Regions from separate parts of the Nonomuraea sp. NPDC049637 genome, predicted to be linked through region 2. Evidence: predicted binding sites of a transcription regulator. Region 2 holds the regulator's gene; the other holds the start of a gene.
What was found. The regulator HrcA, encoded in region 2, represses chaperone genes, less so after heat shock. The targets are predictions, from matches to a motif close to TTGGCACTCTCNNNNNGAGAGTGCCAA.
Positions count from the first base shown of each region.

Region 1: a site for HrcA is predicted at 1,598-1,624, ahead of groES (co-chaperone GroES). Genes of this name have one in related genera too.

Region 1 covers NZ_JBFAOM010000012.1:176,801-184,320, forward strand. Annotated here, with positions in the region: gene groL (chaperonin GroEL) at 1-1,127, opposite strand, end outside; gene groES (co-chaperone GroES) at 1,197-1,511, opposite strand; gene AB0J71_RS19155 (NAD-dependent epimerase/dehydratase family protein) at 1,683-2,537, opposite strand; gene AB0J71_RS19160 (MarR family transcriptional regulator) at 2,642-3,136, shown strand; gene AB0J71_RS19165 (class I SAM-dependent methyltransferase) at 3,235-4,398, shown strand; gene AB0J71_RS19170 (hypothetical protein) at 4,657-6,402, shown strand; gene tsaD (tRNA (adenosine(37)-N6)-threonylcarbamoyltransferase complex transferase subunit TsaD) at 6,483-7,514, opposite strand; gene rimI (ribosomal protein S18-alanine N-acetyltransferase) at 7,507-7,520, opposite strand, start outside.
Region 2 covers NZ_JBFAOM010000042.1:69,045-76,564, forward strand. Annotated here, with positions in the region: gene AB0J71_RS38955 (DUF3097 domain-containing protein) at 1-716, opposite strand, end outside; gene AB0J71_RS38960 (DUF456 domain-containing protein) at 734-1,579, opposite strand; gene hrcA (heat-inducible transcriptional repressor HrcA) at 1,736-2,749, shown strand; gene dnaJ (molecular chaperone DnaJ) at 2,761-3,903, shown strand; gene AB0J71_RS38975 (16S rRNA (uracil(1498)-N(3))-methyltransferase) at 3,913-4,638, shown strand; gene AB0J71_RS38980 (hypothetical protein) at 4,646-5,272, opposite strand; gene AB0J71_RS38985 (SigE family RNA polymerase sigma factor) at 5,269-5,781, opposite strand; gene AB0J71_RS38990 (histidine triad nucleotide-binding protein) at 6,061-6,405, shown strand; gene AB0J71_RS38995 (PhoH family protein) at 6,496-7,520, shown strand, end outside.

The sequences.
Region 1 (7,520 bases), on a different contig from region 2:
ACGCACACACCGCCGGCGAGCTTGGCCAGGCGCTCCTGCAGCTTCTCGCGGTCCCAGTCGGAGTCGGACTGCTCGATGGCAATCTTGATCTCCTTGACGCGGTCCTCGATCGCCTGCTGGTCGCCGGCGCCGTCGACGATGGTCGTGGCGTCCTTGGTGACGACGACGCGGCGGGCCGTGCCGAGCACCTCGAGACCGACGTGCTCCAGCTTGAGGCCGACCTCTTCGCTGACGACCTGGCCGCCGGTGAGGATCGCCATGTCCTGGAGCATCGCCTTGCGGCGGTCGCCGAAGCCCGGGGCCTTGACGGCCACGGAGGTGAAGGTGCCGCGGATCTTGTTGGTGACCAGGACGGCCAGGGCCTCGCCCTCGACGTCCTCGGCGACCACGAGCAGCGGCTTCTTGGTCTGGGCGACCTTCTCCAGCAGCGGCAGGAAGTCGGCGATGGAGGAGATCTTGCCCTGGGTGAGCAGGATGTACGCGTCCTCCAGGACGGACTCCATGCGCTCGGGGTCGGTCACCATGTAGGCCGACAGGTAGCCCTTGTCGAACTGCATGCCCTCGGTGAACTCGAGCTCCATGCCCATGGCGTTGGACTCTTCGACGGTGAGGACACCGTCCTTGCCCACCTTGTCGAACGCCTCGGCGATCAGCTCGCCGATCTTGGCGTCCTGGGCGGAGATGGTGGCGACGTTGGCGATCTCCTTCTTGTCGCCCACCTCGCGCGCGCTGGCCAGCAGCCGGTCGCTGATCTCCTTGGCGGCCTTGTCGATGCCACGCTTGAGCGACAGCGGCGAGGCGCCGGCGGCCACGTTGCGCAGGCCCTCGCGGACCATGGCCTGGGCCAGCACGGTGGCGGTGGTGGTGCCGTCGCCCGCGATGTCGTTGGTCTTGGTGGCAACTTCCTTGGCGAGCTGGGCGCCGAGGTTCTCGTAGCGCTCCTCCAGCTCGATCTCACGAGCGATGGTCACACCGTCGTTCGTGATCGTCGGCGCACCGAACTTCTTGTCGATGACGACGTTACGGCCACGCGGGCCGAGGGTTACCTTCACGGCGTCCGCGAGGGCGTTGACACCGCGCTCAAGCGCGCGACGGGCGTCCTCGTCGAACTGCAGGATCTTCGCCATGCTGAAAGTCCTCTCCTGGCGTCGAAAGCCCCGGGCCCTCAAGAGCGCCCGGGGCTCGACACAACCGGCTTACTTCTCGATGATCGCGAGAACGTCGCGGGCGGAGAGCACGAGGTACTCCTCGCCGCCGTACTTGACCTCGGTGCCGCCGTACTTGCTGTAGAGGACGACGTCGCCCTCGGAGACGTCGAGCGGAATACGCTTGTCGCCGTCCTCATCCCAGTTGCCGGGGCCCACCGCGAGGACCTTGCCCTCCTGCGGCTTCTCCTTGGCGGTGTCCGGGATGACCAGACCGGAAGCGGTGGTCTGCTCTGCCTCAAGCGGCTGAACCACGATGCGGTCGCCGAGCGGCTTAACGGGAACCTTGGTGGCGGTCGTCACGATCGGACCTCCCCTTCAGATTTGAATGATCTAGAAGAGGCGACCAGCGGGGCCTGCCGTCGCGGGTGTCAGACCTGCCTCGTCGCACGTTGGCACTCTCAAGGTGAGAGTGCCAACAGGAAACATATGCAAGAGGGCCTTGACAGTCAACACGAACGCGTCTGCTCACAGCGATCAGACGTAGGAACCCTCGGTCAGATCGGCGACGACGCCGGGCCGGGAGGGGTTCCAGCCGAGTTCGGCGCGCGTGCGTGTCGCGCTGATGCGCTGGCCGAGCGCCAGGGCCTCGGCGAAGCCGGCCCCCAGCACCTGGGCCGCCTCGGCCTGCGGCCAGGGCTCGGCCTGCGGCTTGACGCCCGCGGACCGGGCCGCCGCCTCGGCCACCTCGGCGACCGGCACGGCCTCCTCGCTGATGCCGTGGTAGACGCGGGCGCCGCCCCTCTCCAGGACGGCCACGACGAGGTCGGCCAGGTCGTCGACGTGCACGAACGTCCAGGTGTGCGGCTCGCCGCCGTCGGTGACGTAGACGCCGGCGCCGCGCTCGGCGGCCTGCGCGCGCATCATGGCGGGAATGCCGCCGCCGCGCCCGTGGACGACGGCGGGCCGGATCACCGAGCCGCCGCCGTCGATGACCAGCTGCTCGATCTCGTGCCGGTACGCCACGAGCGGAATCGGGTCGGCCGGGCTTTCCTCGTGCCCGTCGGCGGTGGCGCCGAGCACCCACACGCCGCTGGTGAAGACGACCTTCCGGCCCGACGCGGCGAGCACGCCGATCGCGGCGAGGTCGGCCTCCTTGTCGCCGCCGAGCTGGGCGGCGACCACGATGGCGTCGATGTCCGGGGTGATCGCGGCGGCCAGCCCCGCGACGTCGGCCAGGTCTCCGTGACGCTCGTCCGCCACGCCCGGCACGCGCCGGGACCCGTCGGCGGCGGGCCGCACCAGGACGGCCACCTCGTGCCCCTGCTCGGCCAGCCGCTCGACCACCGCGCCGCCGATGTACCCCGTCGCGCCCAGCACCAGCACCTTCATGATGAACCTACCTCGAAAACTTCTACGTTGAACATTTCGACGTCGTGGACAGTACCGCACGATGCCGAACATTTCAACATCGAAGCTTTGGTAGGGTGATCCCCGTGGATGACGCGGTGGACGTGATTCTCGGACAGTGGGCGCGGACACGGCCCGACGTCGACGTGTCCCCGATGGGCGTGATCGGCCGGGTCTCGCGCGCCTCGCGCCTGCTGGAGCGCGGCGTGAAGGACTTCCTGGCCGAGCACGGGCTGGAGGCGTGGGAGTTCGACATGCTGGCCACGCTGCTGCGCAGCGGCGCCGACGCCATGTGCATGAAGGACCTGTCCGCCTCGGCCATGGTCAGCCCCGGCGCGCTCACCAACCGGATGGACCACCTGGTCCGGCGCGGCCTGGTCCACCGCTGGCCGGCGCCGAACAACCGGCGCATGACGCTGGTCGCCCTCACCGACGAGGGCAGGAGGGTCGCCGACGAGATGCTCGTCCTGCACGCCGCCAACGAGGAGCGGCTGCTCGCCGGGCTGTCCGGGGGCGAGCGCGAGGCCCTGGCCGGGCTGCTGCGCAGCCTGCTGGTCTCCCTGGGCGACACCTCCCTGTGAGCGAGCCCGAGTCGTGAGCGGGCCCCGGATCACGAGCGGTCCGGATCGCGAGTGGCCCCTGGTCGTGAGCGACCCTGAGTTGTGAGCGGAGTGCGTACATGGATCTCGACGCCTTCGGCGAGCTGCTGACCCCGCGCGGGCAGCGGGCGCTCGCCGAGGCCGCGGAGCTGGCCGGGACCGATCCGGTCGCGGCGGCGACCAGGCTGCGCCGCACCTACGACGCGGCGCTCACCTCCGCCGCGCTGACGCAGGCGGCGCTGCGCGAGCGCGCCGCGGCGAAGTTCGGCGCGGACGCCGCGGTCATGTACTTCACCCCGCACGGCCTGGAGCAGTCCACCCGCCGGGAGGTCGCCGACCACCGCGCCCGGCGCATGGGCGCCGGGCGGGTGATCGACGCCTGCTGCGGGGTCGGCGGCGACCTCCTGGCGCTCGCCCGCGCCGGTTGCGAGGTCGACGCCGTCGACCTCGACCCGCTGACGGTCGCCGTGGCAAGCGCCAACGCCGACGCGCTCGGGCTGGCCGACCGGGTGCGCGTGCGGGTGGGCGACGCGGCGCTGGTCCGGCCCGAGGAGTACGACGCGCTGTTCGCCGACCCGGCCCGGCGCAGCGGCAAGGGCCGCACGTTCGACCCCATGGCCTACTCGCCGCCCTGGCCGGTCGTGCTCGACCTGGTCGCGCGGGCGCCGCGGGCCTGCCTCAAGGTCGCCCCCGGCATCCCGTACGAGTTCATCCCCGAGGGGGCGGAGGCCGAATGGGTCTCCTACAAGGGCGAGGTCAAGGAGGCCACCCTCTGGACCGGCCCCCAGGTCGGCCCCGTCCGGCGCGCCACCCTGCTGCCCGGCGGCCACACGCTGGCCGCCACCGGGGTCCAGGCGCCGGTCGGCCCGATGGGCCGCTACGTCTACGAGCCCGACGGCGCCGCGATCCGGGCCCACCTCGTGGGCGAGGTGGCCGAGCTGATCGGCGGACGCCTGCCCGACCCCATGATCGCCTACATCACCGCCGACGAGCCCAGCCACACGCCCTGGGCCTCCGGGTACGAGGTGGACGAGGTCATGCCGTTCTCGCTGAAAAAGCTGCGCGCCGCTCTCCGTGAACGCTGGATCGGAAATGTCACCATCAAGAAACGCGCGTCGGCGATCGACATCGAACGCCTGCGCGCCGATCTCCGCCTTTCCGGCGAGAACGCCGTCGTCATTATCCTGACCCGCATTCTCGATAAGCCTTCAGTTATCATCTGCAACCCCCTCCCACCTGCCTGAACAATCCAAAGCGGGCATTCTTCCGCTAAATACGATCTTTCACTTCGACGCCGCCTGACCTTGATCGAAAGGCTAAGGTGGACGGGCGGGAGTTCTCCCCCTTATGCGGTAACCCGCGTACTCGCCCTTTCATCTGCAAACCGGACCTATCCCACCGCTGCGCGGCAGACCGTCGGCGAGCGAAGGAGCCTTTCGGTGGACCATTCCAACCACACCACCCTTCTTCAGGCAGGCGGCCAGTCCGCCATCTCCGAGAGGATGCGAGACCTCCTCGCGCGCGCCGCCCAGGACCATGTCTACGAGCAGCGCACCCAGGGAGCCGTGCTCGACGAGATCCGCCAGCGTCTTGAAGGCATGGAGTGGCTGCTGCGCGAGGTGCGCGAACGCGAGCTCGGCGGCCTGAGCGGCACCCTTGAGGCGGTGAGCGGGCGGCTCGACGACATCACCGCCAAGCCGCCGATGTGGGCGGAGGGCCTGGCCCAGCACGTCGAGGCCGTGCGCGACCACGTCGACGCGGTCGGGGAGAAGATCGGCCACGTCGACGCCCGGGTCGCGCCGGTGGCCGAGTTGCCGAGCCTGTGGGCGGACCTGGGCACCGTGGGCGAGGCGGTCGACGAGGCGCTCAAACGCCTGCAGTCGGTGCTCGACACCACCGACGGCATCACCCAGAACATGTCCGGCTTCGCCGCCAAACTGACGCAGCTCAACTCCAGCATGGAGGCCGCGGCCAGCCGCTTCACCCGGCTGGACAAGTCGGTGGCCGACCTGTCGGGCCGCGCCGAGCGGGTCGAGAGCGTGGTCGGCGAGCTGGCCGAGAGCGTCGCGGCCACGTCGCAGCAGGTCGCCGTCAAGATTGACGCGGCCGAGCAGCGCCTGACCGGCCGCCTCGACGACACCGACCTGCACATCGCCGCCCGCCTCGACGAGGCCGACAAACGCCTGGCCGGCCGCCTCGACGAGACCGACGAGCGGCTGACCCGGCGCCTGAACGAACGGCTCGACCGCGCCGACGAGCGCCTGGCCGCCAAGCTCGACGAGGGCGACCAGCGGCTCACGGTCCGGCTGGCCGACGTCGAGCAGCGCCTCACCGCCCGCCTCGACGAGGCCGACCAGCACCTCGCCGTCCAGCTCGGGGAGAGCGAGCTGCGGCTCAGCGGGCGGCTCGACGGCGTCGACTCCCGGCTCGACCGGGTCGAGGGCCGGCTCATGGGGCTCGACACCCGGCTCACCGGGTTCGACAGCCGGCTGGAGTCGGCCGACGAGTGCCTGGCCGACATCGACACCAGGCTCGACGGCGTCGACGGCCGCATCAGCGGCGTCGACAAGCGCCTCACCTCGGTCGACGGCCAGCTCGGCGGCCTCGGCAAGCGCATGGGCACCATCGACGGCCACCTCGTCCGCCACGACGACCGCTTCGACGCCCTCGACGGCCGCCTGAGCGCGCTCGACGACCGCGCCTCGGCCACCGACCAGCGCCTGGCCGAGACCGCCGTGCGCAGCGAGGGCCGCTTCAACAAGCTCGACAACCAGATGGAGTCGATCGACGAGCGCCTGGTCGAGGCGGAGGAGCACCTGATCACCCGGTTCGACACCCTCGACGGCCAGTTCAGCGGGCTCGACAGCCGCTTCAACGGCCTCGACACCCACCTCAACGGCCTGGCCGCCCGCGCCGATCAGGCCGGCGAGCACCTGGAGTCGGTCGACGACCGCATCGAGGCCATGAACCAGCACGTCAGCCAGCTCCCGGCCGCCCTGGCCATCCCCGAGCGGGTCGGCGAGCTCATCGAGTCGCAGGCCGGCGCGCAGGCCGACCGCCTGTCGGCCGCCGCCGACGCGCTGACCGAGCTGGTGCGCTCCCGGCCCGACCGCGACGAGCTGAGCGAGACGGTCAGCGGCATCGTGCAGCCGGCCACCGACGACCTCACCAAGCGGCTGGCCGCGCTGGAGGAGACCATGCTGGCGCTGGCCGAGGCCCTGCTCCGGCCCACCAGGACCAAAGACTGACCCGCCAGGACCCAAGACTGACCCGCCCGGCGGTGGGGCACGCCCCGCGCCTCACCGCCGGCCGCCGGCCCCGCCGGGGCTCAGACGTGGACCGTCGTGATCGGCAGCGACGAGTCCGCCGGGATCTCCAGCGTCGAGGGGGTGACCCCCGCCGCCACCAGGTCGGAGCCCAGGGCGGCGACCATGGCCCCGTTGTCGGTGCACAACCCCGGCCGGGGCACCCGCAGCCGCACGCCCGCCGCGTCGCAGCGCTCCTGGGCCAGCGCCCGCAGCCGCGAGTTGGCCGCCACGCCGCCGCCGATCAGCAGGTCGTGCACGTCGTACTTCTTGCACGCCTGCAACGCCTTGCGGGTCAGCACGTCGACCACGGCCTCCTGGAAGGAGGCGGCCACGTCGGGCACGTGGATCGACTGCCCGGACGCCTCGCGCGCCTCGACCCAGCGGGCGACGGCGGTCTTGAGCCCGGAGAAGGAGAAGTCGAGCGTGCCGTCGTCGATCTTGCCGCGGGGGAAGGTCACGGCCGTGCCGGAGCCCTCGCGGGCGGCCCGGTCGATGTGCGGGCCGCCGGGGAAGGGCAGCCCGAGCACCCGGGCCACCTTGTCGAACGCCTCGCCGGCCGCGTCGTCGACGGTCGAGCCGAGCGAGATGACGTCTTCGGCCACGTCGGGCACCAGCAGCAGCGAGGAGTGGCCGCCGGAGACCAGCATGGCGATGCACGGCTTGGGCAGCGGCCCGTGTTCGAGCTGGTCGACGGCCACGTGGGCGGCCAGGTGGTTGACGCCGTAGAGCGGCACGCCGAGCCCCAGCGCGTACGACTTGGCGGCGGCCACGCCCACCAGCAGCGCCCCGGCCAGGCCCGGCCCGGCGGTGACGGCGATGGCGTCGATGTCGGAGAACTTGAGCCCCGCCTCGGCCAGCGCCGCCTCGACCGTGGGCGTCATGGCCTCCAGGTGGGCGCGGGAGGCGACCTCGGGCACCACGCCGCCGTATCTGGCGTGCTCGTCCATGCTGGAGGCGATGGTGTTGGCGAGGAGCGTGTGGCCTCTGACGATGCCGATGCCGGTCTCGTCGCACGACGTCTCGATGCCCAGGACCAGGGGTGCGTCAGCCATCCAGCT
Region 2 (7,520 bases):
GCGGGCTCCATGCGCCAGCCCAGTGCGGCGAGCACGCCCTCCTTCCACGGCACCCCGCGCGGCACGTCGGGCCAGCCCGGGATGCGCAGCACGGACGGTTTGACCGCCTGCCAGATGTCGATGTACGGGTGACCCACGACGAGCACGTGCGGCGAGGTGATCCGGGCCGCGATCCGGCTCTCCTTCGACCCCGGCACCAGATGGTCGACCAGCACGCCGAGCCTGCGGCCCGGCTCGGGGGCGAACTCGGCCACGATGGCGGGCAGGTCGTCGACGCCCTCCAGGTACTCGACGACGACCCCCTCGACCCGCAGGTCGTGGCCCCAGATCTTCTCCACGAGCGCGGCGTCGTGCACGCCCTCGACGTAGATCCGGCTCTCCTTGGCGACCCGCGCCCGCAGCCCCTCCACGGCGATGGACCCGGACGCGCTGCGCCTGGGCCCCGCAGCCGCAGCCGCAGCCGCAGCCGCGGCCGCCGGGCGCACCAGCGTCACGGGCCTGCCCTCCAGCAGGAACGCGGCCGGCGCCAGCGGGAACAGGCGGCGTTTGCCGAACCGGTCCTCAAGGGTGACGGCCTCCTTGTCGCAGGCCACCACGGCGCCGCAGAAGCCGCTGTCGGCGTCCTCCACGACCAGGTCGAGTTCGGCGGGCACCTTCGGGATCTTGCCCTTGCCCGGCCGCCGCCAATTACCCGCCAGCACATCACCCTCGTACACACGGGGACCGTAGCAAATCACCCGCTGACCGCAAGGCGCTTACGCGCGCCGCTGCGCCGGACGAGCACGACGACCGTGCCGATGATGCCGATGAGCAGGCCGGCGCCGGGGAACAGGAACAGCGCCGCCACCCCGCCGAACAGGCCGCCCGCCGCGGAGAGCACGTCCCGGCCCACGCCGAAGCGGGCCGACGACTCCTCCTGCGTGGCGCAGGTCAGCTGGTAGTCGCCCTTGGCGGGGGCGTTGACGGCGAGGATCTCCTGCCAGGTCGTGCCGCCGGCGCTGAGCGTCTGGGTGCCGGAGACCTTGACCAGCCTGGCCTGGGCCGGGCCGCCGGAGATCTCGCACTGGTAGTTGACCCGCGTGTCGGTGGCGATGTAGACGGCCGGGCGCTTGGCGGGGTCGATCGCGACCTTCACGCTTTCGCCCGACGCGAACGTGGTCGTCGGGGCCATGTCCGTGACGCTGCTCAGCACGCCGCCGGCGAACACGACCACGCCCACGACGCCCAGCACCACGGCGACCGCCCACACGATGGCGATCCACCACAGGCGCGGCTTGATCGCTTTGCCGTCGATCCTGGCCGGGAACTGCGGCTGCTGGCCGTACTGGTTGTGGGGGCCGTACTGGTTCGGCTGGGCGTACTGGTCGGACTGGGCGTACGGGTTCTGCTGGCCGTACTGGTTCTGCTGACCGTACTGGGGCGGGGGGCCGTACGGGGCGGACGGCTGTTGCTGCTGGTAGGGCGGCTGGCCGTGCTGCTGCGGCTGGTACGGCGGCTGGGCGTGCTGGTTCTGCTGACCGTAGTAGGGACCCTGCCCCTGGGGCGGTCCGTACTGCGGGGGCTGGGAATTGTCGGTCATGCGGCAAGTGTGAGGCCTGTCGCTTGTAAGTCGCTAGCAACAGGATGGGACCTGGTGTTATCGCACCTTGTGGGCGAGAGCCGTACACTTGGCACTCGGGAACACGGAGTGCTAGACCTGTCGTTTCCCTGTTAGGCAGAGGCAGGAGGTGAGCACGTGCTCGACGAACGGAAGCTTGCGGTGCTCCGCGCCATTGTCGAAGACTACGTGTCCACCAACGAACCGGTGGGCTCCAAGGCGCTGGCAGAGCGTCACAACCTCAAGGTCTCCCCGGCAACGGTCAGGAACGACATGGCCGCTCTGGAGGAGGAGGGCTACATCACCCAGCCGCACACCAGCGCGGGCCGCGTGCCGACGGACAAGGGCTACCGCCTGTTCGTCGACCGGCTCTCGCAGGTCAAGCCCCTGTCGGGGGCCGAGCGGCGGGCGATCGAGACCTTCCTCGCCGGCGCGGTCGACCTCGACGACGTGGTCTTCCGCACCGTGCGGCTGCTCGCGCAGCTCACCCGGCAGGTCGCGGTCGTGCAGTATCCGACGCTGACCCGTTCCACGGTCAGGCACGTCGAGCTGGTCCCGCTCAACGACCGGCGGGTCATGCTCGTGCTGATCACCAACACCGGGCGCGTCGAGCAGCGCGTGATCGAGCTGCCCGAGGTGGTGGAGGACGACCGCATCGCCCATCTGCGCGCGGTGCTCAACTCCTGCCTCGACGGCTGCGGGCTGAGTAACGTCCCCGAACTGGTCGCCGACCTGCCCGAGCGGCTGCCCGCCGAGGACCGGCCCGCCGTGGCCACGATCCTGTCGGTGCTGCTCGAAACCCTCGTCGAACGCCATGACGAGAAGATCGTGTTCGCCGGCGCGGCCAATCTCGCGGGCGCCGACTTCGCCACCGGCCTGCGCGACGTGCTGGAGGCGCTGGAGGAGCAGGTCGTGCTCATGCGGTTGCTCGGCGAGACATCCACAGACACCCCGTCCGCGCTCACCGTGCGCATCGGCTCGGAAAACCCCTACCTTCGCGGCACGTCCATCGTCGCAACCGGATACGGTTCTGGCGACAACCAACTGGCCCGGCTCGGCGTGCTGGGTCCCACGAGGATGGACTACCCCGTGACGATGGGCGCCGTACGCGCGGTGGCACGCTACGTCAGCCAGATCCTGGCTGCATCTTAAGAGGTCGATAAGTGGCAAACAGCGACTACTACGCCACCCTCGGGGTGCGCCGTGACGCCAGTCAGGACGAGATCAAGAAGGCCTACCGCCGCCTCGCCCGCGAGCTGCACCCCGACGTGAACCCCGATCCTGAGACCCAGGAGCGGTTCAAGGAGATCACGCAGGCCTACGAGGTGCTGTCCGACCCGAACAAGCGCCAGATGTACGACCTGGGCGGCGATCCCTTCGGCGGCGGCGCGGGTGCGGGAGCGGGCGCCGGCGGCTTCGGCGCGGGTTTCCCCTTCAGCGACATCATGGACGCCTTCTTCGGCACCGCGGGCGGCACCCGCGGGCCGCGCTCGCGCGCCAGGAGGGGCCGCAACGCCACCATCCGGGTCGAGCTCGACCTGCGCGAGACGGCGTTCGGCACCACCCGCGAGCTGGTCGTGGACACCGCCGTGCTGTGCGAGGTGTGCCACGGCGCCGGCGCGGCCCCCGGCACCCACCCCGACACCTGCGACATGTGCAACGGGCGCGGCGAGATCTCCCAGGTCACCCGCTCGTTCCTGGGCCAGGTCATGACCTCGCGGCCGTGCCCCCAGTGCGGCGGCTTCGGCAGCATCATCCGCCACCCCTGCCAGGAGTGCTCAGGCGACGGCCGGGTTCGCACCCGCCGTACGATCAAGGTTCGCATCCCCGCGGGCGTCGAGGACGGCACCCACATCCAGCTCGCCGGCGAGGGCGAGGTCGGCCCCGGCGGCGGCCCGCCCGGAGACCTCTTCCTGGAGATCGTCGAGCGCGCGCACGAGATCTTCGAGCGGCGCGGCGACGACCTCCACTGCACGGTCCAGATCCCGATGACGGCCGCCGCGCTCGGCACGATCCTCGCCGTCGAGACGCTCGACGGCTCCGAGGAGATCGACGTGCGCCCCGGCACCCAGTCCGGCCAGGTCATCACCATGTACGGGCGCGGCGTGCAGCGGCTCAACGAGTCCGGCAGGGGCGACCTGCTCATCCACGTCAACGTCGAGACCCCGATGCGGCTCGACCAGACGCAGGAGGACCTGCTGCGCGAGCTGTCCAGGCTGCGCGGCGAGGAGCGGCCGCCGGGCAAGTTCGCCCCCGGCCAGCAGGGTTTCTTCTCCCGCCTGCGTGACGCCTTCAACGGCAGGTGACGATCACCCGTGACCGTCCCCGTGTTCCTCGCCGAGGACCTCGTCGGCGCCGAGCTCACGCTCGACGGCCCTGAGGGGCGGCACGCGGCCTCCGTGCGGCGCCTGCGCGCCGGCGAGCGGGTCGACCTGACCAACGGCGCGGGCGACGTCGCCGAGTGCGTGGTGCGCGAGGTGTTCAAGGACGCGCTCGCGCTCGACGTGCTCGCCCGCTACACCGTCGAGCCGCCCGCGCGGCGGCTGGTGGTCGTCCAGGGGCTGCCCAAGGGCGACCGGGGCGAGCTTGCCGTCGAGATGATGACCGAGGTGGGGGTCGACGTGATCGTGCCCTGGGCCGCCTCGCGCAGCATCACGCAGTGGAAGGGCGACAAGATCGCCAAGGCGCTGGGCCGGTGGCGCTCGACGGCCCGCGAGGCCGGCAAGCAGGCGCGCCGGTTCCACCTGCCGCAGGTGGCCGACCTCGCCTCCACCGCCCAGGTCGAGGGGCTGCTGGCCGACGCGGCGCTGGGGCTCGTGCTGCACGAGGAGGCCGCCGAGCCGCTGTCGAAGGTGGCGCTGCCGCCCGGCGGCGACATCGTCGTCGTCGTGGGGCCCGAGGGCGGGGTCTCGGAGGAGGAGCTGCGCAGGTTCGCCGCGGCCAAGGCGGTGCCCGTGCTGCTCGGGCCCACCGTGCTGCGGACCTCCACGGCGGGGGTGGCGGCGGCGGCCGTGCTGCTCGCGCGCACCGAGCGCTGGTGATCCCGGCTCAGGGTGTGGTGTGCGGCACGTCCACCAGCGGGCTGCTCAGGTCGCTCGGGCCGGTGGGCGGGTCGTCCGGCGGGCACTCGTCGGAGGGGCACGACGTCGGCGTGTCGGTCGTCTCCGGCGGGGTCGGCGTGGGGGTCGGCGTGATCTCGGGGCACTCCTGGCCGACGGCGGGCTCGCCGCTCGGGCAGGGCGTCGAGGACGGCGTCGGCGACGGCGTGGGCTGCCTGGTCGACCTGGCCGTCTCCGAGGGCCGGTGGGTCTCGCTGTGGCTCGGCGGCACGACCACCGCGGGCGGCGGCTCGGCGCTGTGACTGCCGGGCCTGGGCGGCGTGGACAGCCTGGTCGAGGAGTTGCCGGGGGTGGTGGTCGAGTTGTCCACCACCTTGACGGGCGTCTCGAAGATCTGGGAGCGCAGCCCGGGAACGACCATCACGATCGTCCCCGCCACCAGCACGGCGCTGACCGCCGCCGCGCCCGCACGCCACCAGAACAGGTTACGGACGCCGCGCCGCTCGATGCGGGCGCGGATGATCTGCAGTCCTTCCGGCGAGGGCACGACCGCGTCCGCCTCCGCGCGGAGCGCACGGCGCAGGACGTCGCCGTACTCGTCGGGGGGCTGGGTCATGACATCTTCTCCAGGACGGACCGCAACGCGGCCATTCCACGGGCGGTGTGGCTCTTGACCGCGCCCTTGCTGATGCCCATGGCGTGGGCGATCTCAGCTTCGGACAGATCTCCGTAATAACGCAGAACCAGTGCTTCTCTCTGTCGGGTCGGCAGGGCGCGTAACGCCTCGATGACGGCGGAGCGTTCCAGCTCGCCGATCGCGCCGTTCTCGGCGCTCGGGGCGTCCGGCAGGCCCTTGGGTGCGTATTTCTCGACGACCGCGCGGTGACGCAGCACGGAACGGGACCGGTTGACGACAGACTGACGCAGGTAAGCGAGTGCCTTGTCGGGATCGCGCAGTCTGCGCCAGGCGCCGTGAATGGCGACGAACGCGTCCTGCACGACTTCCTCGGCGGTTGCCATGTCACGCACCAGCAACACCGCGAGACGCACCAATGACCGGAAGTGCGCACTGTAGAGCGCGGTCACGGCCATGTCGGCATCCCACCCGACCGGCACCGCCCCCATCGACCTGTCGGCCAGCAGGGTTTCGGTGGTCACATCAGTGGGACGCGCGGCCTTCCCAGAGGGTTTACTCTCTTCCGGTTCTGAAGGTTTCCCCGGTTCCTTAGGGTGCATTACCCAGTCGTGTTCCTCGCCAGGTGGCGCTCGCCCGACCCTGAATCATCTTTTTTGCTCTGAAGTGTCGCATACTCACCCTAACCGCGCGGATCTTCGGGCGCACGACACCACGGATTACCGATTCGCAACGGACTGCCGAACGGTCGCTCTCGATAGGGTACTGCCGTGAGCGACTGCCTCTTCTGCAAAATCGTGGCCAAGGAAATTCCGGCCGACGTCGTCTACGAGAACGCCAGGGCGCTGGCGTTCCGCGACATCAATCCGCAGGCCCCGACGCACGTGCTGGTCATCCCGCGCGCGCACCACCCCGACGCGGCGTCCATGGCCGCCGCCGACGACGGGCTCGCCGACGACGTGCTCAAGGCCGCGCACGCCGTGGCCGTCCAGGACGGCGTGGCCGAGGGGGGCTACCGGGTCGTCTTCAACACCGGCCCCGGCGCCGGCCAGACCGTCTTCCACGTGCACGCCCATGTTCTCGGAGGGCGTGACCTCACGTGGCCGCCCGGCTGATATTGACGCGAGCAACCAGCCTGGTGCCGGATACGATGGGCGGAGAAGAACACCGAACAGACCGGGAGGCATCAGGCCGCTGGCCTGCCCATGTCCGAACTACATGAATCCCGACGCACGGCACCTCCCTCGCGCACTCAAGCCAAGGTGCTGATTCCGGACGAATACCCGATGGTCAGCCTCCTCGGCTCCCGTGACGAGCTGCTTCGCGTCATCGAGGGCGCCTTCAGGGCCGACATCCACGTGCGGGGCAACGAGATCACCGTCACCGGCAGCCCCGACGAGAGCGGCGCGGTCGTGCGCCTGTTCGAGGAGCTGGTCGAGGTGCTGCGCAGCGGGGGCGAGCTCACGCCCGACGCGGTCGAGCGGAGCATCGCCATGCTGCGCATGACCTCCGACCGTCCGGCCGAGGTGCTCTCGCTCGACATCCTGTCCTCCCGCGGCCGCACGATCAGGCCGAAGACCGTCAACCAGAAGCGGTACGTCGACGCGATCGACCAGCACACGATCGTGTTCGGCATCGGGCCCGCGGGCACCGGCAAGACGTACCTGGCGATGGCCAAGGCCGTGCGCGCGCTGCAGGAGAAGCGGGTCAACCGCATCATCCTGACCAGGCCGGCGGTCGAGGCGGGCGAGCGGCTCGGCTTCCTGCCCGGCACCCTCTACGAGAAGATCGACCCCTACCTGCGGCCGCTCTACGACGCGCTGCACGACATGGTCGACCCCGACTCGATCCCGAAGCTGATGGCCGCGGGCACGATCGAGGTCGCGCCGCTGGCGTACATGCGCGGCCGTACCCTCAACGACGCCTTCATCATCCTCGACGAGGCCCAGAACTCCTCGGCCGAGCAGATGAAGATGTTCCTGACCCGGCTGGGGTTCAACTCCAAGATCGTGGTGACCGGCGACGTGACCCAGGTCGACCTGCCCTCGGGCACGGTGAGCGGGCTGCGGGTCGTCCAGGACATCCTGGAGGGCATCCCCGACATCCACTTCGCCCGCCTGTCCAGCGCCGACGTGGTGCGCCACAAGCTGGTGAGCGACATCGTCGACGCCTACGGGCGCTACGACGCCACCCAGGCCGCCCAGGAGCCGAAGGCCATCCACCGGGGGAA